Regions from separate parts of the Clostridium sp. JN-9 genome, predicted to be linked through region 2. Evidence: a T-box and tRNA genes for the amino acid it is inferred to sense, from the RefSeq annotation. Region 2 holds a T-box; the other holds one or more tRNA genes.
What was found. The T-box of region 2 lies ahead of argS (arginine--tRNA ligase). A T-box ahead of a tRNA ligase gene usually reads a tRNA of that ligase, here a tRNA-Arg.
Positions count from the first base shown of each region.

Region 1 (11,746 bases), 1.1 Mb from region 2:
CAAATCCTCTATACTCAATGCCATCGTACATTCTGCCTAAAACCCTTGCTGTATCAGCAATTGACTCTTTCTTTCCCATCTGTGAACCTGTTGGTCCAAGATATGTAACATGAGCTCCCTGATCCAGTGCACCAACTTCAAAAGAGCATCTTGTTCTTGTGGAATCCTTTTCAAATAAAAGTACAATATTTTTCCCTTTAAGTTTCTGCTGCTCTGTACCAGCATATTTTGCTTTTTTTAGATTTGCTGCAAGCTCCAGCATATAGTTTATCTCCTTTGGTGTAAAATCCATTAAAGTTAAAAAACTTCTGTTCCTCAAATTGTACATTTTATTACCTCCTGTATTTTGAATATACCTAATTTTAAAATTACAGTTTCAAAATAAATCATTTTAAATCAAAAAAAGTTCTTAAAATCCAAATAATTTTAAGAACTTTTAATTTATATTAATTCTAATTATCCTGACAGGTAAATATGAGGCCTTCAATAAATTTATTTATTGAAACCTTTCCTCCCACTTTCTTCTTACCGTTTATATAATCCATTTCGGCCTTTACACTGGAGAAATCAAAAAGTACATTTGCGTAAATATTAAAAGTGTCATTAGCATAATCCTCAATACCAAGATTAGCTATATTGGTAAGTCCATTCTTTATTGCTCTTCTTATTCTTTGTTTTACAATCTGAGGATTATCACCTAAATAACTCTCTAACTCATTCAAATTACACTCATCTATACTTTTATTGTTATCTATCATATATGAACATATTTTAATTATATCATTGGTCCCCTTTTCGCCAAGCATTCCAAGCATCCCTAAAACATGTTTTATTTTAATTACATCCCTATTTTTATCATCGTCATTTTTATCCGAAGTATTCAGCATTTTCTTTATATCAGACAGCATATTTTTCATTTCTATCTTTTCAGCCACCTTTGAAATAACATTTTTTACCTCAATCTTATTTATGGGCTTATTTATAAAAAATTCTATTCCCGCTTCATATGAATCTGATCTTAATTTAGTATCCTGCACCTGAGATATCATAATGAAGCAGATATCTGGTTTTATGTCCTTAATCTTCTTTACCAAAGTATTTCCATCTATTACGGGCATAAGTAAATCAACAAGTACAATATCCGGCTTAATTAAAAGTATTTCATCTAAGGCAGATTCAGCATCGCAGGAACTGCCCACCACATCATAAGAATCATCTTCTCCTTCTATTATCATAGTAAGTATTTTTACTATATTTATATCATCATCCAAAATATAAAATCTCAATTTGCATCACCCTCTAGTTTGTCTTTATTTATTTTTATTATAAACTCCGCTCCCTTTCCCTCTTGAGAATTAACTGATATGGATCCCAAAAACACATCATTAATGATGCCCTTAACATGTGAAAGGCCAATGCCTCTGCAAATATCACCGGTTTCTTCATTAAATTTTGTTGTAAACCCCGGATTAAAAATGTAATCTATATTTTCACTTTTTATGCCTTGTCCATTGTCTGACACTGTGAAAACATAATCATCTTTGCTTTTATTGATTACAACTCTTATATAACCGTTTTTTCTCTTTCCTATAGCCTCTATACTATTGTAAATTAGATTCCTCAGTACAGATACCAGATAATAATGTTTTTCTACCATAAAATCATCATATATTTTAAAGTCCAGGAATATCTCCAGCTTATTTCTTCTTATATATTCTTTTGCATCAGCTTCTATAATAATTGTTATATCCTTAATATCCATTTTAACATTGTCATTTTTTTCATCAAAAGTATCTTCCAATCCCCTTATGACACTTATATAATCCTTTTTAATCTCATGAACATCTTTTGCTATTGCCAAAGATGTATTTTTGAATTCAACGGGATAATTATTGTCAGATAGTGCTTTATAAAGATAATAAGCTTTTTTCATAACTTCTTCTATACCTGTTATATTTTTATTCATAAAATATACTTCACTTTTTAACTTTGAAGTAATAAAAATAAGCTTTCTATATCTCTCTTCATGTTCCTCTCTTATGAGAAGAGAACTATAGTATTTAAACAACATTATTACACATACTGCAATTGTACTTCTTACAAAAGCAATAATTGCTAAATCCTGAAATATATAATACTTATCTTTGAAATCTAGAAGTACGCTTACCTCTAAAACATTGGAAAGAAAATCACATGTGAAAATTGATGCAAAAAAATTAGTCAGATTTGCATTTGTTTTCTGCCAATATAAAAAATAATATATTATTCCATATATAAAATAAAATAACATATCAGTAGCAACTAAATTTACTACCTGATTAAAACCAGTATTGCTGATATACAGCATAATTCCTCTATAAACAGGAGATACTATTCCAACTATACAAGTCAATTTTATAGGATTGAACTCTCTATTAAAGTATAAAAGAACTGGTAAAATAATTACAGATAATGCTACTATAAAACCGTTAGCAAATAAATTAATGCTTACCTGCGAAGCAAGAGCAATGCATGTAGCAACAATAAAAATAGTTCTTACTTTTTTCATATCATATTCCTTCTTTTGTTCACATTGGTACTATATCAAGAAAAAGTACCAGCATATATATATTTAATATAAAAAGACCTATCTGCAGATTTTCTCTGCAGATAAGTCTCATTATTTAAAATAAAGCCAGATAAATTCTATCAGTATGTTGACTTTATTACACAACATTATATTGTGTTAATTACTTCCTTACTTAGTTATAAGTATATAAAATAATATTTATACTGTCAATGTTATATTCGATTAGAGTTTCCCCAAAATTAATATCTTGAATTAAGGTTATCCTACTAATTCTAGTACCTGAGCCATAATTAGTTGTTGTGTAGTCTTGGTTTTGGAAACCGGTTTAATAAAATTTTTAATACCAGTATGCGTTTTCTTTAATACTGCATAAATACCATCAGCTAATGCATAATAATTAAAATCAGGTATATCATAAATACGCTTAGATATGTTTTGAATGCATATGATTAATGCACTTTCTCCTCTTTTTTCTGAAAGTGTTGCAGCAAAACCTATAATTAAGGTTAGAAATAAATTCATAGTTCTTATTGAATTTAAACTTCTTACTCTTATATTTTCAAAATCAAACTGCTGTTTTTTAAATCTGAAATATTCTTCTATCTTCCAACGTTTAATGTAAACCTTAATTATAGCTAAGGTTAATTTCTTATCATTAGGCTTAATATTGCTGATAAGCATCATAGGTATTTTGCCAAAGCCTCTTATTACTACAAGTGTAAGAGGCTTATCAGGTATATCTGGCAATGTTATTTGTATAAAGCTAAATTTGCATTTTTTAGCCCTACCAGCTTTATTGGTGACTATAGTCGAAAACTTTCCTTTATACTTGTTTGCAAGTTTAAGTATATTCATAACTTTACCATTATGAATAACATTTCTATTGCCTTTTGCTCGAATAACAAAGTTTTCTTTATTATCTATAAAGTATTCATAAAACTTTCTGCTATCATAACCCCTATCAAGAGCTTTAATGCCCTTATTATTAAAACTTTGTCTAATAAAATTTAATCCTTTAAAAGTTTCTTCATTCTCACTTACAAAGCCTTTTTCAATGTTTGAATACATTTTTGAGTACACAGATATAGGCATACTATACTTACTTGTAAGTGCAGCAATTTCAAGACAATTATATCCATTGACATTGGTTTCACCTGTGCTGCCATCACGTACCTTGCCCATAGCTTCTAAAACTTTACTATTACGTTTTGTGATTTCAGAACCATCAACGCAAAATACTGTATTGTCATTAATGTATGGTTTTATTTCAGAAATGTAGTTGTTTATTACAACACTTTGTTTATCAAACGTTCTAAGGTTATTAGAAAGTCTTTCAATGGTTTTCTTTAAAGAGATATCCTCTTTAAGAGCTCTTGATATGCCACTTAAAAGCACAGTCTGGCTTTCTGAAATTCCATAAATCATCTGTGCAATAAATTTATAATTAGGTCTTGATAAATTTATTGAGATTTTTTTTGAAAAAGTTAATAATTTTCTTTTTATTTGGTACGATAATTTGCTATAATTAATCATGAATAAAACATCTCCATCTGCTATTGATTTTTGTTTTGTCGCAAATTCATTATATCAAAACAATGGACTGTTTTATTCATTTTTTATGCAATTTTATAAATCTGTGGATAGTTTTAAATCTTAAATTTACTTATCCACAGGTTTTATTTAAATAGTCTTTTAAAAAAAGGGGAAACTCTAATATATTCGATGTTTATTTTCCTTATCTCCTGCTTCTTTTCCAATTCTAGATTCAGTTGCACCATCTGCAATTATATTTAATCCCAAACCTGTATATCCATAAGCTAGCACTGTATTTTCTAAAGTCTTTGATGAACTTTGTAAATTATTCTTTTCTTTATCATTACTCCCCACAATTACCAATCTCCTTTCTGTATTATATTTCCCAATACAAGGCATTTTTATGCATAAAAAAAAGAGCACTGTTAAAAGGCTCTTAAGTCTATTAAGAATATTCACTTTACTCCAAAATGAGATCTAATAAAATTAACTTTTTTATATTTACAAAATTCATTTTTATATCTTTTAAAGATATATCACTATCAAATTCAATACTAATAAACCTTTCTTTATATTAATTATTTTTTATTTTATAATATGTATCAATTAGTTTAATTGAGTTCTTTATTAAAGTCTGAGCTTCCTCTGTAGTTCTTAAAATTCCAGTTGTATCAATTGATGCCGTAGGGTCATCCCAATGGAATAATGTATGTCTATTTTCTCTAAGAAATGTATAGCATTCACTTATATAATGTAGTAACTCTTTTGAGTGCCTTTCTTTTTTATATTCGTCTTTCAAGACATATCTATTCCCCTGTCTTTCAAATACAAAAAAGCTATCATAATCATTTCCATCTTTACGTATAGGTATTCCATTATCTTTTAAAGCAATTTTTAATACAGGTTCTAATGATCTTATTGCTGGTTCTGCTAAAAAGTCTGCTGCATACACATTACCCATTATATGTAAGTTATATACAGCTTGGTGCAAATAATTATTTAGCTCACATGGTATCAAGTTATATGAATTAGGAAAATAACTTTCAAACTCACTTTCTATTATGTCCTTGTCAACATCTAAATTATGAACAGTATTTAAAAATTTAGGGATTTCATCAACTTCTAATAACTCAATTATGTATGATGATAATCTATTAAATAAATCTTCTTTTTTCCCTTGTATCCATAACTTATTTTTACTTTGATAGTAGCTGATTTTTAATTTTTGCTTAGTAGGATTTTGTATGGATATCTCGAATTGTATCCCATAAGGTATTTCTGTTTCTTTACCCCTCTTAAAATCCTTAAAATCTTCCTGTAATAATTCTAATATAGATACCAAATTATCATATTTTATTTTATTAGCTGCAATCCCATTATCATACATACAAATATTCTCCGTGGTATTTAGCCCTAATGCGCCTTTTGCTAAAGCATCTGCCAAATCATTATATTTATTTCCACTGTGTGCTTTTATCTTAACAAAATTAACAGCTACTGACTTTGCTATAACATTATAAAATTTCTTATATTCTTTAGTACCTTCTTCTTTAGTTTTCCATGCCCCAGTACACCATTTTTCTATTCCTTCATAATCGTATGCTATATCTATGCTTTTAATTTTATTTTCAAAACAAAACCTCATTGCGCGCTTTGCACCTTCGATTTCTCCTGCTACATTTCTCATTTTAACCATTTTTTCATCTGAAAACTTTTCTGCAAATTGCATTTGACCACCATCAAAAAATATAACAGCACCATATGCATACTCTTTTTTACGATCATCATAGCTTCCATCTACATATGCAATAGCCTCTGATTTTGAATAAACACGTTCTATTTTTTCATCTTCAATTATATTAAATTTAGTTCCTGCCTTCATGAATTCCTCGGCTTCTTCTTTAGTTGAAAACTTTTTATAAACGGCGCCAGAAAAGCCATTAATGTTTTGCTGACATTCTCCCCAAGTTGCATATATGCCCGGAACTACTCCTTTTTTTACTGCATAAAATTTATTACTTGCCATCAAATCGCCTCAAGTTATTTACAGATTTCTCATTATTATAATAATAATTTGCTTACATAATTAAGCAATTCCTCTATTTGGTAAATAACAACACTTTCTTATAGTAATTATATCATAACATATGAGATGGCATCATCAATTATTGTGTTTAAATCAAGAGAAAAGTGTGGGAAAAAATAAAAGTAGCAAGTTTTACATTTCTGTAAAGCTTGCTATATCAACGACTCTGGTGCGCCCAACAGGAGTCGAACCTGCGACCTCCGGATTCGAAGTCCGTAACTCTATCCAACTGAGCTATGGGCGCTTATTAAATATTATCATGCGCCATACTAAAACTGGAGCGGAAGACGGGATTCGAACCCGCGACGTTCACCTTGGCAAGGTGACGCTCTACCACTGAGCCACTCCCGCACAACTAAAAACAAATATTAAAGAATAAATAACAAAGAACAAATTATGTTGTTTTTCTGCTAAGCATAAAAACTTTAATTGCTCTTAACCTACAACTTTTAACTCTTAACTTTCAACTCTTAACTTTCAACTCTTAACTGAAATACTGGTGGCTTACCGGGGAATCGAACCCCGGACACCATGATTAAAAGTCATGTGCTCTACCAACTGAGCTAGTAAACCATTAAAAGTGAATAAATTTATATTCACTTTACTGGTGCACCATCAGGGACTCGAACCCTGGGCACCCTGATTAAGAGTCAGGTGCTCTACCAACTGAGCTAATGGTGCATATGGTGCGTCTTAAGGGATTCGAACCCCCGGCCCACGGCTTAGAAGGCCGTTGCTCTATCCAACTGAGCTAAAGACGCAAACAGCTTATTACTAAGTTATATGGAGCGGGTGAAGGGAATCGAACCCTCGTAACTAGCTTGGAAGGCTAGCGCTCTACCATTGAGCTACACCCGCACATTTAAAATAAAGATTAAAGAATAAATAACAAAGAACAATTTATGTTGTTTTTCTGCTAAGCAGAAAAACTTCAATAACTATTAACTCTTAACTTCCAACTGTTAACTCTTAACTCTTAACTGTATAAGTTGGTCGGGGTGACAGGGATTGAACCTGCGACCTCATGGTCCCAAACCACGCGCGCTCCCATCTGCGCTACACCCCGAAAAAAGATAAAAAAATGGTGCACCATCAGGGACTCGAACCCTGGGCACCCTGATTAAGAGTCAGGTGCTCTACCAACTGAGCTAATGGTGCATATGGTGCGTCTTAAGGGATTCGAACCCCCGGCCCACGGCTTAGAAGGCCGTTGCTCTATCCAACTGAGCTAAAGACGCAAACAGCTTATTATTAAGTTATCTGGAGCGGGTGAAGGGAATCGAACCCTCGTAACTAGCTTGGAAGGCTAGCGCTCTACCATTGAGCTACACCCGCAAAACACGGTATATTGGAGCGGAAGACGGGATTCGAACCCGCGACGTTCACCTTGGCAAGGTGACGCTCTACCACTGAGCCACTCCCGCACAATTAAAAACAAAGATTAAAGATTAAATAACAAAGAACAAATTATGTTGTTTTTCTGCTATGCAGAAAAACCTCAATTACTTTCAACTATCAACCTTTAACTGTTAAATATCCACTCTTAACTATAAGCTTTTAACTTTTAACTTACCACTCTTAACTTTTAACTGTATTAGTTGGTGCAGGTGACAGGAGTTGAACCTGCACGCCGTAGGCGCTAGATCCTAAGTCTAGTGCGTCTGCCAATTCCGCCACACCTGCATACTTTAATTAAATAACAATCTATGTTATTTTTCTGCTAAGCAGAAAATTTAAATTACCCTTAACTTTTAACTTCCAACTCATAACTGAAATATTTGGTGGCTTACCGGGGAATCGAACCCCGGACACCATGATTAAAAGTCATGTGCTCTACCAACTGAGCTAGTAAACCATTGGCTGGGGTGGCAGGATTCGAACCTACGAATACGGGAGTCAAAGTCCCGTGCCTTACCGCTTGGCGACATCCCAAAATGGGGTGAATGAAGGGACTCGAACCCTCGACAACCAGAACCACAATCTGGCGCTCTACCAGCTGAACTACATTCACCATAATGGTGCGTCTTAAGGGATTCGAACCCCCGGCCCACGGCTTAGAAGGCCGTTGCTCTATCCAACTGAGCTAAAGACGCAGATAACTTATTACTAAGTTATTTGGAGCGGGTGAAGGGAATCGAACCCTCGTAACTAGCTTGGAAGGCTAGCGCTCTACCATTGAGCTACACCCGCACAATTAAAATAAAGATTAAAGATTAAATAACAAATTATGTTGTTTTTCTGCTAAGCAGAAAAACTTTATTAACTGTCAAATAACTTTTAACTCATAACTCTTAACTGTCGGCTTCCAACTATTAACTCTTAACTTCCAACTCTTAACTGTTAACTCTTAACTGTATAAGTTGGTCGGGGTGACAGGGATTGAACCTGCGACCTCATGGTCCCAAACCACGCGCGCTCCCATCTGCGCTACACCCCGATGAATCAGAAGCTTTGTTAACTCCCGACAACATAGATTATTCTACACGATATATTTAAATTCGTCAATACTTAATTTAAACTTTTTTGATTTTCTGCCTATATTGCTTTAATACTGGCATTGATTTTTCCATCTGTAATATCTATTAAAGCCACACTATTAAAGCCATCCCGAGAAATAGCCGGACTTCCTGGATTTATAAACCAGATGCCATTTTCATATGCAATTTGTGATATATGAGTATGTCCATAAAGAACCACATCTGCTTGTACTTCCAGTGCTTTATACTTTAACCTTGACATATCAGACTTAACATCATATCTGTGACCATGAGTTATAAAAAATCTCTTTCCTGCAATTTCTTCAATTATTTCCCCAGGAGTATCTACAGAAAAGTCACAATTCCCCTTTACATTTAATATTGGTCCTGTGTAATATTTGGCTATTTCTTTCACATCCTGAACATTGTCTCCTAAATGAATTAGCAAGTCTATATTTCCTAGTTTTTTAACAGCATTCTCTATTATCCATACATATCTGTGAGTATCACTAATAACCCCGATTAACAAATTTTATTCCTCCTGTATTATACCCTTAATTTCCTTATCTAATTTTTCCAATGCTTTCCTTCTATGACTTATTTTATTTTTAAATGAGGCATCCATCTCTGCAAATGTGAGACCATATTCAGGAACATAGAATAATGGATCATACCCAAAACCACTATGTCCCTTTTCCTCTTCTATTATATATCCATTTATACTTCCATGTACCTTAATTATTTGTTTTTTACCTGCTATTAACACCATAGCACATACAAACTGAGCCTTTCTCTCCTCCTTTGGTTTCCCAAGCATTAAAGCTTTTAATTTTTCATTATTCTTTTTATAATTTCCATGTTCTCCGCTGAATCTGGCTGAATATATTCCAGGCGCTCCTCCTAATGCATCCACCATTAATCCTGAATCATCTGCTAATATCATGTCATCTTTTAGTATTTTTGATATTTCAAAGGCCTTTTTATATGCATTTTCCATGAATGTATTTCCATCTTCCTCTACATCAATATCTAATCCTGCTTCCTTTAATGAAATTATAGATATATTGTACTTACTAAGCATTGCCTTAATTTCCTCAATTTTATGCTGATTATTGCTGGCTACTACTAATCTCTTCATTTTTCATCACCTGTCCCTATCCATAATGAATCCATTTTTAAACTGTTCTTTTGAACATCAATAATATGTTTTGCTCCTTTTTCTGCCAAATCAAGCAGTTCATTAAGCTCATGTCTTGAAAAAGGCCTTTGTTCTCCTGTTCCCTGTATTTCAATAAACTCATTTTTATCAGTTAATACTACATTCATATCCACCATAGCATTTGAATCCTCTGCATAACAAAGATCCAAAAGCTTCTCATTATTAACAATACCAACACTGACAGCGCTTACAAAATTTCTTACAGGATAAATATTAAATGGAGATTTTTTATGCATTTTGTTTACTGCATCCACAAGTGCTACGAAGGCCCCCGATATTGAAGCAGTTCTTGTCCCTCCATCTGCCTGAATTACATCGCAGTCAATCCATATGGTTTTTTCGCCAAGTGCTTTTAAATCCACTACAGACCTTAATGCTCTTCCTATGAGTCTTTGGATCTCCATGGTTCTTCCATCTATTTTCCCTCTGCTGATATCACGTGGTTTTCTTACTTGTGTTGCTCTTGGAAGCATATTGTATTCACATGTAATCCAGCCTTCTCCCTTTCCCTTTAAAAATACAGGCACCTTTTCCTCAATAGATGCAGTACAGATGACTTTTGTATCTCCGCTTTCTACTAAAACTGAACCTTCTGCATATTTTGTGTAATTTCTTGTAATCTTAACATTTCTTATTTGATCATTCTTTCTTCCATCAATTCTCATAACTTTCCTGATACTTATTGTTTATAAGTATTTCTCCTTTCATTATGTTTAGCAGATTGCTTATTTATATCTTTCCTTGAAAATAAATAATTCATCTCTTTCTGGCGGGGAAACTTCAACTTTTTTATCTGAATTAACTAATATACCTTTATCCTTTGTAATTTTTCCAATAATAGTGGCTTTAATTCCATTTTCTCTTAAAATTTTAATCAGCTTTTCTCCATGTGCTGCAGTAATAAGCATACTTCCTGAGGAAATAAATCTAAGAGGATCAATATTAAACCTATTGCATATCTTACTGCTTACTGCTGTTAGTGGAATTGAGTCTGTAAAAATTTCAAATCCTGTTTTACTGGCTTCTGCAACCTCCCAGATGGCTCCTAATATTCCACCCTCAGTAATATCATGCATGGAGTGAACTCCAAATTCACCGCATAATTTGCCTTCTTTTAAAACACTTATATTATCCATATATTTCTTTGCTTCATTTATTTCATTTTCAGTTAAAAAATCTTTTAATAGATGTGTATAATCATTTGCAATTATACTTGTTCCCTCCAGGCATAGGTCTTTTGTAACAATAATATCATCATCACACTCAGCCCCGCTGGTAGCCACAGCTTTTCCGCTAAGTGTTCTGCCTATTACCGTACATGATATTATCATTTTATTAACGGCAGCAGTTACCTCAGTATGACCCCCAAGTATCTCCACATTTAACTTTTTTGCTTCACTGCTTATTTCAGTCATTAAATCTTTTATCTGCTTTAGTTCTGTTTTCTCAGGAGCCAATATTGTTACAAGGATACCTAAAGGCTCAACCCCGCAAGAGGCTACATCATTACAATTTATATTAACTGCTAATTTTCCAGAATTTAATTGAGCTCCAGTTATTGGATCTGTAGATAAAACACATTCATACTGACCAAACTTTACCACACTGCAGTCTTCACCAATACCGCTTCTGATTCTAACCTCTTCTCGTGCAGCTCCTCTTGAATTGTCAATTATATTCTTTAAAATATCCCAATCTAATTTTCCGCTTTTCATAAAAATCTTCCTTTCATAGAATTGTACAAGCACTATTTTAATTTTTTTGTCATATTATTTATATAAGGATTAATTTATGGTAGGTGGATATTTTGAAATATATTGGTCCATTTTTAAGGATGAATTCTTTAAAAAGAGAAAATATTG
Region 1 covers NZ_CP035280.1:672,767-684,512, reverse strand. The annotation lists gene argF (ornithine carbamoyltransferase) at 1-328, opposite strand, end outside; gene EQM05_RS03305 (DNA-binding domain-containing protein) at 453-1,286, opposite strand; gene EQM05_RS03300 (ATP-binding protein) at 1,283-2,548, opposite strand; gene EQM05_RS03295 (transposase) at 2,828-4,102, opposite strand; gene EQM05_RS15655 (hypothetical protein) at 4,280-4,456, opposite strand; gene EQM05_RS16375 (viroplasmin family protein) at 4,677-6,128, opposite strand; tRNA gene EQM05_RS03285 (tRNA-Arg) at 6,356-6,432, opposite strand; tRNA gene EQM05_RS03280 (tRNA-Gly) at 6,465-6,539, opposite strand; tRNA gene EQM05_RS03275 (tRNA-Lys) at 6,686-6,761, opposite strand; tRNA gene EQM05_RS03270 (tRNA-Lys) at 6,794-6,869, opposite strand; tRNA gene EQM05_RS03265 (tRNA-Arg) at 6,873-6,949, opposite strand; tRNA gene EQM05_RS03260 (tRNA-Gly) at 6,973-7,046, opposite strand; tRNA gene EQM05_RS03255 (tRNA-Pro) at 7,179-7,254, opposite strand; tRNA gene EQM05_RS03250 (tRNA-Lys) at 7,271-7,346, opposite strand; tRNA gene EQM05_RS03245 (tRNA-Arg) at 7,350-7,426, opposite strand; tRNA gene EQM05_RS03240 (tRNA-Gly) at 7,450-7,523, opposite strand; tRNA gene EQM05_RS03235 (tRNA-Gly) at 7,538-7,612, opposite strand; tRNA gene EQM05_RS03230 (tRNA-Leu) at 7,788-7,871, opposite strand; tRNA gene EQM05_RS03225 (tRNA-Lys) at 7,968-8,043, opposite strand; tRNA gene EQM05_RS03220 (tRNA-Gln) at 8,046-8,120, opposite strand; tRNA gene EQM05_RS03215 (tRNA-His) at 8,124-8,199, opposite strand; tRNA gene EQM05_RS03210 (tRNA-Arg) at 8,205-8,281, opposite strand; tRNA gene EQM05_RS03205 (tRNA-Gly) at 8,305-8,378, opposite strand; tRNA gene EQM05_RS03200 (tRNA-Pro) at 8,550-8,625, opposite strand; gene EQM05_RS03195 (metallophosphoesterase) at 8,724-9,194, opposite strand; gene EQM05_RS03190 (XTP/dITP diphosphatase) at 9,198-9,803, opposite strand; gene rph (ribonuclease PH) at 9,800-10,549, opposite strand; gene EQM05_RS03180 (AIR synthase family protein) at 10,610-11,599, opposite strand; gene EQM05_RS03175 (hypothetical protein) at 11,692-11,746, shown strand, end outside.
Region 1: it encodes a tRNA-Arg, which carries the amino acid that the T-box ahead of argS (arginine--tRNA ligase) is inferred to sense. The anticodon was not compared.

Region 2 (11,746 bases):
AAACAATATATTATGAAGTATAATATAAAAGTTAATTTGGGAGGTTATTAAACATGAAATATACCGAGGAGAATCTCTGGGTAAAGCAAAGAGGCAGTAAAGCTGAAATTGGAATTACAAACTATATAAGGGATGATCTTGGTGAAGTTGTTATGGTAGAAATGCCTGAAGCAGGGGAAGAAATTTTGAAAGGTGAAACAATTTTCACAGTTGAATTCGCTGATAGTGTAATAGATTTTAAATGCCCATTGCATGTAAATGTAATCAAATTCAATGAAGATTTAGAAGAGGATACATGTTTGATCAATGAAGATAGTGAAAGCACATATGTATTAAAATGTGAAATTTTAGATTCTGATGAATTAGATGAGTTGTTATCATTAAAAGAATATAAAGAAATATGCAATTAAAAATTATATGTGTGCTTAGAATAAATCTTAATGTTTTTTCTAATAAATCGGTATTAAAAATATAAAATTGAAAATAATACAATATATATTAATTTTTATTCAATTATATTTTATAACTGGAGGAGTTAAAATGAAAAACGGTGTAGTAAAGTGGTTTAATAAAGAAAAAGGATACGGATTTATAACCGTTGAAGGAGAAGGGGATATCTTTGTACATTATTCTGCAATACAGGGAGAAGGAAATAGAAAGGATCTTGAAGAGGGGGAGAATGTCCAGCTGGATGTAGTGCAGGGAGATAAAGGACTACAGGCATCTAATGTTACAAAGCTATAATATAAATATGAAAGGATGAACAACTTGGCACATAAGGATAATAAAAACAGTAAAAGCAATAAAAAATCAAAACAAAAGACAAAAGTAGAAATGGATAAAATGAAAGTTGAAACTTCAAACGAAATTGGATATTCTAAAGAATCCAGAAAGCTTGGAAAAGATAAGCCTAAAAGGGCTAAATAATTATAAAACAGGAGCACATTATCATTTGGATAATATGCTCCTTTAATTACACTTTATTCCGATAGTTTTAAAGATAATCTCACATTTTTACCGTTTCTGTTTGCCTCTATTTTAACTACATCACCGGATTTATGAGTTGATTTAATTGTATTTATTTCATTTACACTTGAAACATTTTTACCATCAAACTTTACAATTACATCACCAGGCTGGATACCTGCCTTTTCAGCAGCACTGAACTGTTCAACCTGAACTACATAAACACCCTTTGGGATATTATACTGCTTTGAAGTAGCGTTATCTATGTCCCTTGCTGCAATTCCTATTTTTAATATTGGTTTTAAAAGGCTGTCAATTTTAGGCTTAATTGTATCAATTGGAATTGCAAATCCAATGCCTTCAACACCATTTCCATTAATTTTTGCAGAATTAATTCCTATAACCTGACCAAGGCTGTTAACTAATGCACCTCCGCTGTTGCCTGGATTAATGGCAGCGTCAGTCTGAAGGAAACTTTCATTAGTATTCCCCACAGTAATTTGTCTGTTCACAGCACTTATAACTCCTGTTGTAACTGTGCCTAACAGTTCCTTACCTAAAGGATTTCCGATGGCAACAACAGAATCACCCACCTGCATATCTTTAGAATTACCAAGTTCAGCAACTGCAGGCATTTTAACTTTATCTGTTACCTTAATTACAGCTACATCAAGATTTGCATCATAATTAATAACTTTTGCATTATATTCCTTAGTACTGCCGCTTAAAATTACTTTAATCTGCTGAGCTCCCTGAACAACATGGTAATTTGTTAATATATAGCCATCCTGATTAAATATTATTCCAGATCCCATTCCTTGCTGTGGACTATTATCTGAGAAAAATCCATCACCTGATGGCATTTCAGTAGTGGAAACACCAACAACTGCAGGGCCTACCTTCTTAGCTATTTCTGCCACAGTAAGCCCAGTGGTTTTTGTACTTGTAGGTGTTGCATAAGAGCCGTTTTTTGAGCTGACTGCTGAGTCAGGTGTGTAATTTGATTGTAATGATTTATATAATGGCGTATTTTGAAACATACTTGTTTTGGGCAGTAAATATAATGATGCTGCACTTGATGCTGCACCTCCTATAACACTACATACTAAGCCAATAATAATGTATGATGCAAAATGTTTTTTAGGCTTTTTATTATTAGAAGTTTGTTTTGATGATGTATTTCCCATGCAGGAATCTATATTATCATTTTGTTCATACTTAGAATCAGCTGGTCCTAAGTTTATTGTTTCACTGTTCTGATTTTCTTCAGGCTGAGAAGGTTGAAGAAAATTATTATTTTCTGTATTCATATGTTTATACCTCCTGTTGGATAATATATACTTTGCAAAGTATATATTTATTAGTTTCTACATAGTTAAATAATAATAGAGTTATGTGACAGAAATATGGCAAAATCATTACTGTATTGTTAATTTCATGTGACAGATTAATTAAAATATATGGTTTTTCCTTGCTTTCCACAAACCTCCTAAAATGTTTGTATTAAATTCGGGCAAAATATATTTGAACAATTATATAAAACAAGGAGGAGCTATGTTTAAAAAATTTAATGTTTTTTTAATTTTATGTTTAATATTAATAGGCTTTAGTTTCAATGTAAGTGCAGAAACTATGCCTACTTATAATTATGTGGTAAAAAGCGGCGACAGCTTGTGGAAAATTGCACAGGCAAATGAAACAGGTATATCAGAATTAGTAATGCTCAATCCGCAGATTTCTGACCCTGCATTAATCTATACCGGGTCTGTATTAAAGATACCTGATATTAGGGAAATTAAAAATATTGAGAACAATGTAATAAAACTTGTAAATGCAGAAAGACAGAAAAGAGGAATTGCTCCATTAAGATCTAACTGGCAGCTTTCAAGAGTGGCAAGATATAAATCTCAGGATATGAGAGATAAAAAATATTTTTCACATACATCTCCCACCTTTGGCAGCCCTTTTGTAATGATAAGGAACTTTGGAATATCATTTACTGCTGCAGGTGAAAATATTGCTATGGGACAGACAACTGCTGAACAAGTCATGAATAGCTGGATGAATTCAGCAGGTCATAGAAGTAATATATTAAATCCTGACTTTTCTGAAATAGGTGTTGGATATTCAAACGGATATTACTGGACTCAAATGTTCATAAAACCATAATAGGGGCTGTCGCACTAATTAATTTACATGCAATATATTTTGGTATTTATTTTTAATTTTTTTGGTGTAGCTCTATTCCTCTCCGATACTGTTAACTATATAGAAAGTAATAAATATCTTCACCGTGGCTGTCACAAAATATCCAATCCTCAAAGATTTTTGGGATTGCTACGGTGTTTAGATATTTACTTTCTATAGACACCTATGGCTCTTTTAAATAATAATGTTGATGTGAATAGGACAATCCTCTAATGGTAATAATTAAAATACCTACATATTACTGAAGGGATTGGATTACTATGGAGAATAAAAAATGTACTGATATAAATATATTATCTTATTTTGCTTCATTAAGACATGATTCTGAAAGAAAATGCCCATACTGTGGCTGCACCCATACAGTGCTATACGGAAAATACAATGATAAACAAAGATATATATGCAAAAGCTGCAAAAAAACCTTTAATGATTTTACAAACACGCCAATTGCAAGGACTCATTTCCCTGAAAAATGGGAGGCATTCATTAAGTGTACCATTGAGGGCTTATCCCTTAAGGCGGCAGCCCGGGAAATTGGCGTTTCTTATGTAACACTATTTTACTGGAGGCACAAGCTGCTCTCTGCTTTAAAAATGGTTAAACAAAATAAAATGCAGGGAAAGTTTGAGCTTTATAATTTCATTTAGTAAATCGCTATTTAAGCGAGCAAAAATACTGATGCTTCTACAGTTTTTTGAGAAGCTTAAATAGCTGATTTACTTTGAAATCTATTATTGAAAATTTTTTCTTAAAATTCTCCCGGAAGGGACAGAAAGGCATTGAACATGATGAAAAGAGAGTTCATGATCAAAGCGTAAGTTACATTAATATCAGCAATAATAAAGTCTGCGTTATTACAGCACTGGATTCACATAAAAATATTTATTCCAGAGCAGTTGGCACAGGACGTATGAATGCAATGGATATGGAAAATTATATTGGAAAAATATTAAATAAAAATAAGCAGGCAGTCTCAAGACCGAAAAGCTTTTTTGCCATGTTCTTTAAAAGAAAGAAAATAAGGGAGATTAATAAATTCCTTGATAATAGCTCTGAAGCAGTAAAATATAGATGTGACTGCATGGAATGGATATACCGTTTTAGAGGAGTAGCAACGAAATATTTAAATAATTATTTAAACTTATTCAAATTCTTAAAGAGTTCTAATTCTAATAATATTTCATCTACAATAAGTAAATTTATAGAAGCAATAAGTAAAATTAATATTCAAAATACATATATAAATATGAGGAATGCTGAAGTCAGTTTTAATTGACTTGTCCCTAACGGGAATTTGTTACTTTATCAACACTATTTAATAAAAGAGCCATATATCTAAAGCAGGAAAGATTAAAGAACAGACTTTAATCTTTGGGTTTTAAGGGGCAGCCTATCGGCTCTGGATTTTTCAAATCCTTTTTTAACTCTATTAGTTAAACTGAAATTAGAGCCATCCTTGGTTCTTAAAACGCATGATTCACTCAGCAAATTGAATTTTAAGATTTTCTGTAAGAAAATCAACATTATTTGTTCTTTAATCTTTAATCTTTAGTTTCAGCCTTCAATAAAAAATGAGCCTTGCATCAGCAGTTTTAACTGCTAATGCGACAGCCCCTTTATATATACAAGACTGAGTTACTACTATCTTCCCCTGCAACAAAGTATTCCAAGTATAATTAAAATACACCAGATGTTAGATCCTTGACTGCATCGGGAATTAGTAGTACAACAACAACAATTACGTTTATGGCTCATTATATTATCACTCCTTTTAATATAATTACCTGGGAGAGTAATAGCTTGTCTACTTTAATATATGCATACATTAATAATATGTTACATAATATAAATTTTTACATTTAAAGAATAAGCTGATCCTTTTATTCCTATATAAAAAATGCTGCCAATAATTATTAAAAAATTATTAAAAAAACATTAATAATTCCTATAATATTTTTATGGTAATATAATTATAAGATTATTAATTGTAGCATGCGATATGTACTTTGTGTAGTAATTAAAAGAAGGGAGCATTTTAGTCAAATGAATAGATCAGAAAGTGTATATGGGTGGGATAAATTATCAAAAATATTAATAGCAATAGGTTTACTATTTTGTTTATATAGATACGGTGCATTTATAGGTCTGCCAATTGTTATATATGCATTTTGGAGAACACAGTCTAAAAACATTATTAAAAGAACTCAGGAGGAAATGAATTTTGAAAACTTTTGCAGGAACATCCAATATTGGTTCTCCAGGGTTAAACAAAAAAGGCTTTTTTACAGATTTAATAACTCAATTAAACAGCTGATATCAAATTTATCGCAAAGAAAAGACTTCAAAATAACAAGATGTCCCCATTGTACACAAAAGTTAAGGTTGCCAAAGCATAAGGGAAATATAGTTGTCACATGTCCTAAATGCTCATTTCAATTCAAATATAGAACGTAAAATAAGGAGCCCTGCATTAGCAGTTAAAACTGCTGATGCAGGGCTCTTTTTTAATAATCATTAATAAAATGGTTAATATAATATTATAACAATATCAATAGTGCTATATATCACTATTGATATATGTATCAATAGTGATATAATAAAATTAATAAATTAAGGGAGGATAATAATTTGAGTAATATAGCTATAATTACTGATACAACCTGTGATTTGCCGGAAGAAATAATAAAACAATACAACATAAATGTACTACCATTCAGGATAATATATAAGGACAGGGAATATAGGGATAAATTCGAAATAACACCAGAAGAAGTATACAATAATTTAGCAACTGAAATACCTACTTCATCAATGCCTTCCATGGATGATATGGAAGAAATGTTTCATGAAATCGAAGAAAAAGGGTGCAAAGAGGTTATTGCAATTGTTCTATCTACAGGGTTATCTGGTATTTATAACGGTATTCAAGTTGTCAGTGAAAACCACCCAAATTTAAGGACATTTATTTGTGATTCTCAGTCTATTTCTGTTGGCGAAGGAGCTTTAGTTGTTGAATGTGCAAAGCTTGCTGAAAAAGGAAAAAGCTTCGATGAGATTATAGAAGCAATTCCTTCAATAAAGAAAAGAATACATTTGTTTTTTGTAGTTGGAACTTTAGAATATCTAAAAAAGGGAGGAAGAATTGGTAAAGTTTCAGGAACAATTGCAGAATTATTAAATATAAAACCAATTATCTCCATAGATAGCAAAGACGGAAAATATTTCACATATGACAAAGTAAGAGGGAAAAAACAAGCACTTAACAGACTTGTAAGCATTGGAGAGGAAATTTTAAGTAAAAATAAATGTTCCATTTATGTAATGCATGGTAATGGTGAAGAAGAAGCCAAAAAGGTATACATGCAAATTAAAGAAAAAACAAATGTAATCTCATCAACCTGGGGCGGATGTATAAGTCCTGTTTCAGGGGTTCACAGCGGTCCTGGTCTCATTGGCTTGGTATTGGTTGAGGAGCCGGACTAACATATGGCAAAATTTGATTCTGATTTAGACACTAAAGCTGAAGAAAAAAGACTGTATGAAGAATATAAGAAAAAGTTAGCTGAATTAAAAAAAGTTAAAAAGGAAAAAGAGGCTGTAGGACAAGTATTTACAAAAGGTCTTCTGCCATTATATGCACTATACATTTTAAGTTTAGGTGCTACAAATGGCAATGACTTAGCTCACCAGATAGGAGAGCATACTCATGCTTTATGGATTCCTAGTACAGGCGGGATATACCCAATTTTAAAAAAGCTGGAAAAGAATAAATTTGTAACAGGAAAATGGGATGATACAAAAAAGCAAATGCAAAAAATTTATACCATAACAGATGCAGGAAGAGCCGAATTAGATCATAAGAAAAAAATGCTAAAAGGTAAAATTGAAGAAGCATTACAGGTTTTTGAAATAGTATACAACGATTTATATAAAAAATAAATTTCTATTAAGAAAGGAATTTAAAATGAGAGAATTTGAAATAGTAACCGATTCCTGCTGTGATTTACCAATAAGCTATGTGAATGAAAAAAAAATAAATATTGTAAATTTAACATGTATTTTTCATGAGAAAGAATATATTGATGACTTTGGGAAAAGCTTAAGCTTTAAAGATTTTTATGATGGTATGGAAAGAGGTATTATTCCCAAAACATCTCAGCCTAGTACAGATGCTTTCTACACATTATTTACAAGGCTTATTAATGAAAATAAAGATATTCTTTATTTATGTGTTTCATCAGGCCTCAGCGGCACAATAAACAGTGCAAACATGGCAAGACAAATGGTGCTGGAAGAAAATAAAAAAGCAAATATATATATTTTAGATGTTTTAACTGCATCCTTAGGATTAGGATTGTGCGTAGTAAAAGCAATAGATCTTAAAGAATCAGGAAAGTCCATGGAAGAAATTATTAATTATTTTGAAGGAAATAAGCAGCATCTTAACACATACATGACAGTTGATGATTTGATCTATGTAAAAAGAGGGGGAAGAATATCCTCCACTGCAGCAATGTTTGGAATGGTTCTCCACATAAAACCTATTTTAACTTTAAATCATGAAGGCAGAGTAATACCAGTTTTAAAAGTCAGAGGAAGAAAAAAAGCTATTGATAAAATTTATGAAATAGTAGTAGAAAGAATTATTAACCCTGAGGAGCAGACAATATTTATAAGCCATGGTAACTGCCTTGATGAAGCAATTAGACTTAAAGAAAGAATTGAAAGCAGCATCAATGTAAAAGATTTTATAATAAGTGACATAGGACCAGTTGTTGGTACCTACGGAGGATCTGGAGCAATAGCAGTATTCTTCATTGGGAAGGAAAGACAGCACCATATAATTGAGCAGCTTTAGGTTAAAAAAATTGTAAAATCATTGTTTTTAAAGTATACTAATTATATAGCATATTCATGTTACCTTATATAAGGAGGCATTTTTATGGAGGATGAAAAATCTTGCGGAGCAGTGATTTTTATTAAAAATAAATCAAAAACTGAATTTTTAATAATACAAAGCACCAGAAGCAACTTTTGGGGATTTCCAAAAGGACATATGGAATTAAATGAAAATGAATATGAAACAGCTGCCCGTGAAATATATGAAGAAACCGGCCTTAAAGTTAGCTTTATAGATAATTTCAGGGAAGAAGTCAGTTATAATATAGGCAAAGATATAAAAAAAACTGTAGTTTTGTTTTTAGCCAAGGCAGACTCATTTGATATTTGCTGCCAGTTTGAAGAATTGAAAGGTTATGCATGGATGTGTTTTAATGATGCATATGACAAATTAAAATTTGAAAATCTAAAAAAAGTTTTATATAAAGCAAATAATTTTTTAATCAGCAATAATATTTAGATGCAATGTATATTGCATCTTTTTTGCAGAATAACGGTATTGTAAAGGAATGATGAAATGTGAACATAAAAAAATTTTTTAACGATAAACAAAAGCCGGATTTTATGGCTTTGGACTTTATAAAATATATTGGTCCTGGATTTTTAGTTGCTGTTGGATTTATTGACCCTGGAAATTGGGCATCAAATGTTTCTGCTGGAAGTGATTATGGCTATAAGCTGCTATGGATGGTTACATTATCAACAATAATGCTTATTATACTGCAGCATAATGCAGCACACCTTGGAATAACTACTGGTTATTGCCTTTCTGAAGCAGCAAGCATATTTATGAATAATAAAGTTTCAAAATTTGTGCTTTTCACTGCATTAGCTGCATCCGTGTCAACAGCTCTGGCAGAGTTATTAGGAGGTGCCATAGCATTAAATATGTTATTTCACTTACCTATAAAAATAGGTGCAATTATAATGGTAGTTGTAATCTTATGGATGCTATTTACTAATTCATATAAAAAACTTGAAAAGTGGATTATAGGTTTCGTATCAATTATAGGAGCTTCTTTCATTTTCGAATTAGCCATGGTTAATGTTACATGGAAGGAAGCAGCAATTGGCTGGGTTAAACCATCCATCCCCTCAGGTTCATTGCCAATTATTATGAGTGTTCTAGGTGCAGTTGTAATGCCTCATAATCTCTTTCTCCATTCAGAAGTTATTCAAAGCAGGCAGTGGAATTTGAAAGATAAAAAAATCATAAAGCATCAATTAAAATATGAGTTCTTAGATACATTACTTTCAATGATTATAGGCTGGGCTATTAACAGTGCAATGATAATTGTAGCTGCTGCCACATTCAACAGCCATGGAATTAAAGTAACTGAACTAAATCAGGCTCAGCAAATGCTGATACCTCTTATAGGCAGTTCTTCTGCAGTTGTTTTTGCTGTTGCACTATTATTTTCAGGAATTTCTTCTAGCATTACAGCAGGTATGGCAGGAGGAAGTATTTTTGCAGGGATATATAAAGAACCATATGATATTCATGATAAGCATACAAGTTATGGTGTACTAATTACAATATTAGCTGCAGGTATAATAATATTATTTATTTCAAATCCATTTAATGGATTAGTAATATCTCAAATGATATTAAGTATACAGCTGCCCATAACAATTATACTTCAGATATTTTTAACTTCATCAAAAAAGGTTATGGGTGAATTTGTAAATACTAAGCTGGATAAGATTTTATTAATAGTTACTGCAGCAATTGTAATAATACTGAATTTATTATTATTTGCTAATTTCTTAGGATTTAATTACTAAAGTCTACTAGATACAGTTAAAGGAAGTATTTAACAGCTGCATATTGACATATTATAATAAAAAATATATAATCAGATAATATATGAAATATTCATTGATAAGGACAGTACAGTTTATATTATTTTCTGTGTTCAGCGAGCAGGGATGGTGAGAGCCTGTAGAATAAATATTCTGGAAAAGAGCCTTTGAGAAGTTCATTAAGAAAGCTGTTAAAAGCATATATGAACCGTTAACTGCGTTAAAGTTTAAAGCTGGATTTATATAATGTATTTAGTTTATGAATCAAGTAGAGTGGTACCGCGGATATTTCCCGTCTCTTATTAATATATAAGAGACGGGTTTTTTATATTTAAGTTATGTTAAAATTACAACATTTTATTTGGAGGTGTATTTATGGATTATAAAAAAATAATATCAGAAAGAATTAAAGAAAATGTGGATTTAGATTTAAAGACTATAGAGGAATTAATAGAAGTACCGCCTAGAGCAGATATGGGAGATTATGCATTTCCATGTTTTCAGCTGGCAAAAGTATTTAAGAAATCACCTAATGCCATTGCTAAAGATTTAAGTGAAAAAATAAATAAAGATGGCTTTGAAAAAGTGGAGAATCTTGGGCCTTATCTTAATTTTTTTATGGATAAATCTTTATTCTCTAAAGATACAATTGAAAAAGTATTAAGTCAGGGTGATAAATATGGATCATCAAATGACGGCCAGGGCAGAAATATTACTATTGATTATTCATCACCTAACATTGCAAAGCCATTCCATGTAGGTCATTTATTTACTACTGCCATTGGAAATTCTCTATATAAAATATTAAATTTCGAGGGGTACCACAGCATTGGAATAAATCATCTAGGTGACTGGGGAACACAATTTGGAAAACTAATTTCAGCCTATAAAAGATGGTCAAATGATGAAGCTTTAAAAAAGGATCCTATAAAAGAATCATTAAGAATTTATGTAAAATTCCATGAAGAAGCAGAAAAAGATCCCAGCCTTAACGATGAGGCCAGGGGTTATTTTAAAAAGCTGGAAGATGGATGCGAAGAGGAAGTAACATTATGGAAAAAATTCAGGGATTTAAGCTTAGTTGAATTTAAAAGGATATATGATTTATTAGGTGTTGATTTTGATTATTATACTGGCGAAAGCTTTTATAATGATAAGATGGATGCAGTTGTAGAAGAAATTGATAAGAAGGGCTTATTAGTTGAAAGTAACGGAGCTAAAGTAGTAATGCTTGATGATTATAATATGCCGCCATGTATAATAAAAAAAGCAGATGGTGCAACAATATATGCTACAAGAGATCTGGCAGCAGCTATATATAGAAAAAAAACATATAACTTTTATAAGAGCATATATGTGGTTGGTATGGATCAATCACTTCATTTTAAGCAATTTTTTAAGGTACTTAAATTAATGGGATATGACTGGGCAGATGACTGCATACACATTGGCTTTGGCTTAGTAAGATTTACAGATAAAAAGCTGTCCACAAGAAAAGGAGACGTTATATTCTTAGAGGATTTATTAAATCAGTCTATAGAAAAGATACGTGAAATAATAAATGAGAAAAGCCCTGATTTAGAGGACAAAGAAACCGTTGCTAAAAAAGTTGGAGTAGGAGCAATGATATTTGCTTATCTGAGAAATAACAGAGAAAGAGATATTGTATTTGACTGGGATGAAATTTTAAGTTTTGAAGGAGAAACAGGACCATACGTTCAATATAGCTATGCCAGAGGGAAAAGCATATTGAGAAAGGCAGATAATATAGAAGGTCAGCCAGATTACTCAAAATTAAATTCAAAGGAGGAATTCGAGTTAGTAAAACTTTTGGCAGGTTTTAAAAATTCAATAGATCTGTCCATTGATA
Region 2 covers NZ_CP035280.1:1,815,876-1,827,621, reverse strand. The annotation lists gene EQM05_RS08785 (glycine cleavage system protein H) at 54-410, shown strand; gene EQM05_RS08780 (cold-shock protein) at 541-744, shown strand; gene EQM05_RS08775 (small, acid-soluble spore protein, alpha/beta type) at 769-927, shown strand; gene EQM05_RS08770 (trypsin-like peptidase domain-containing protein) at 981-2,276, opposite strand; gene EQM05_RS08765 (CAP domain-containing protein) at 2,599-3,135, shown strand; partial or broken gene EQM05_RS16170 (IS1595 family transposase) at 3,558-3,773, shown strand; gene EQM05_RS08755 (hypothetical protein) at 3,896-4,450, shown strand; gene EQM05_RS08750 (hypothetical protein) at 5,218-5,628, shown strand; gene EQM05_RS08745 (DegV family protein) at 5,803-6,657, shown strand; gene EQM05_RS08740 (PadR family transcriptional regulator) at 6,661-7,113, shown strand; gene EQM05_RS08735 (DegV family protein) at 7,139-8,032, shown strand; gene EQM05_RS08730 (NUDIX domain-containing protein) at 8,117-8,533, shown strand; gene EQM05_RS08725 (Nramp family divalent metal transporter) at 8,638-9,858, shown strand; T-box leader at 9,944-10,179, shown strand; gene argS (arginine--tRNA ligase) at 10,252-11,746, shown strand, end outside.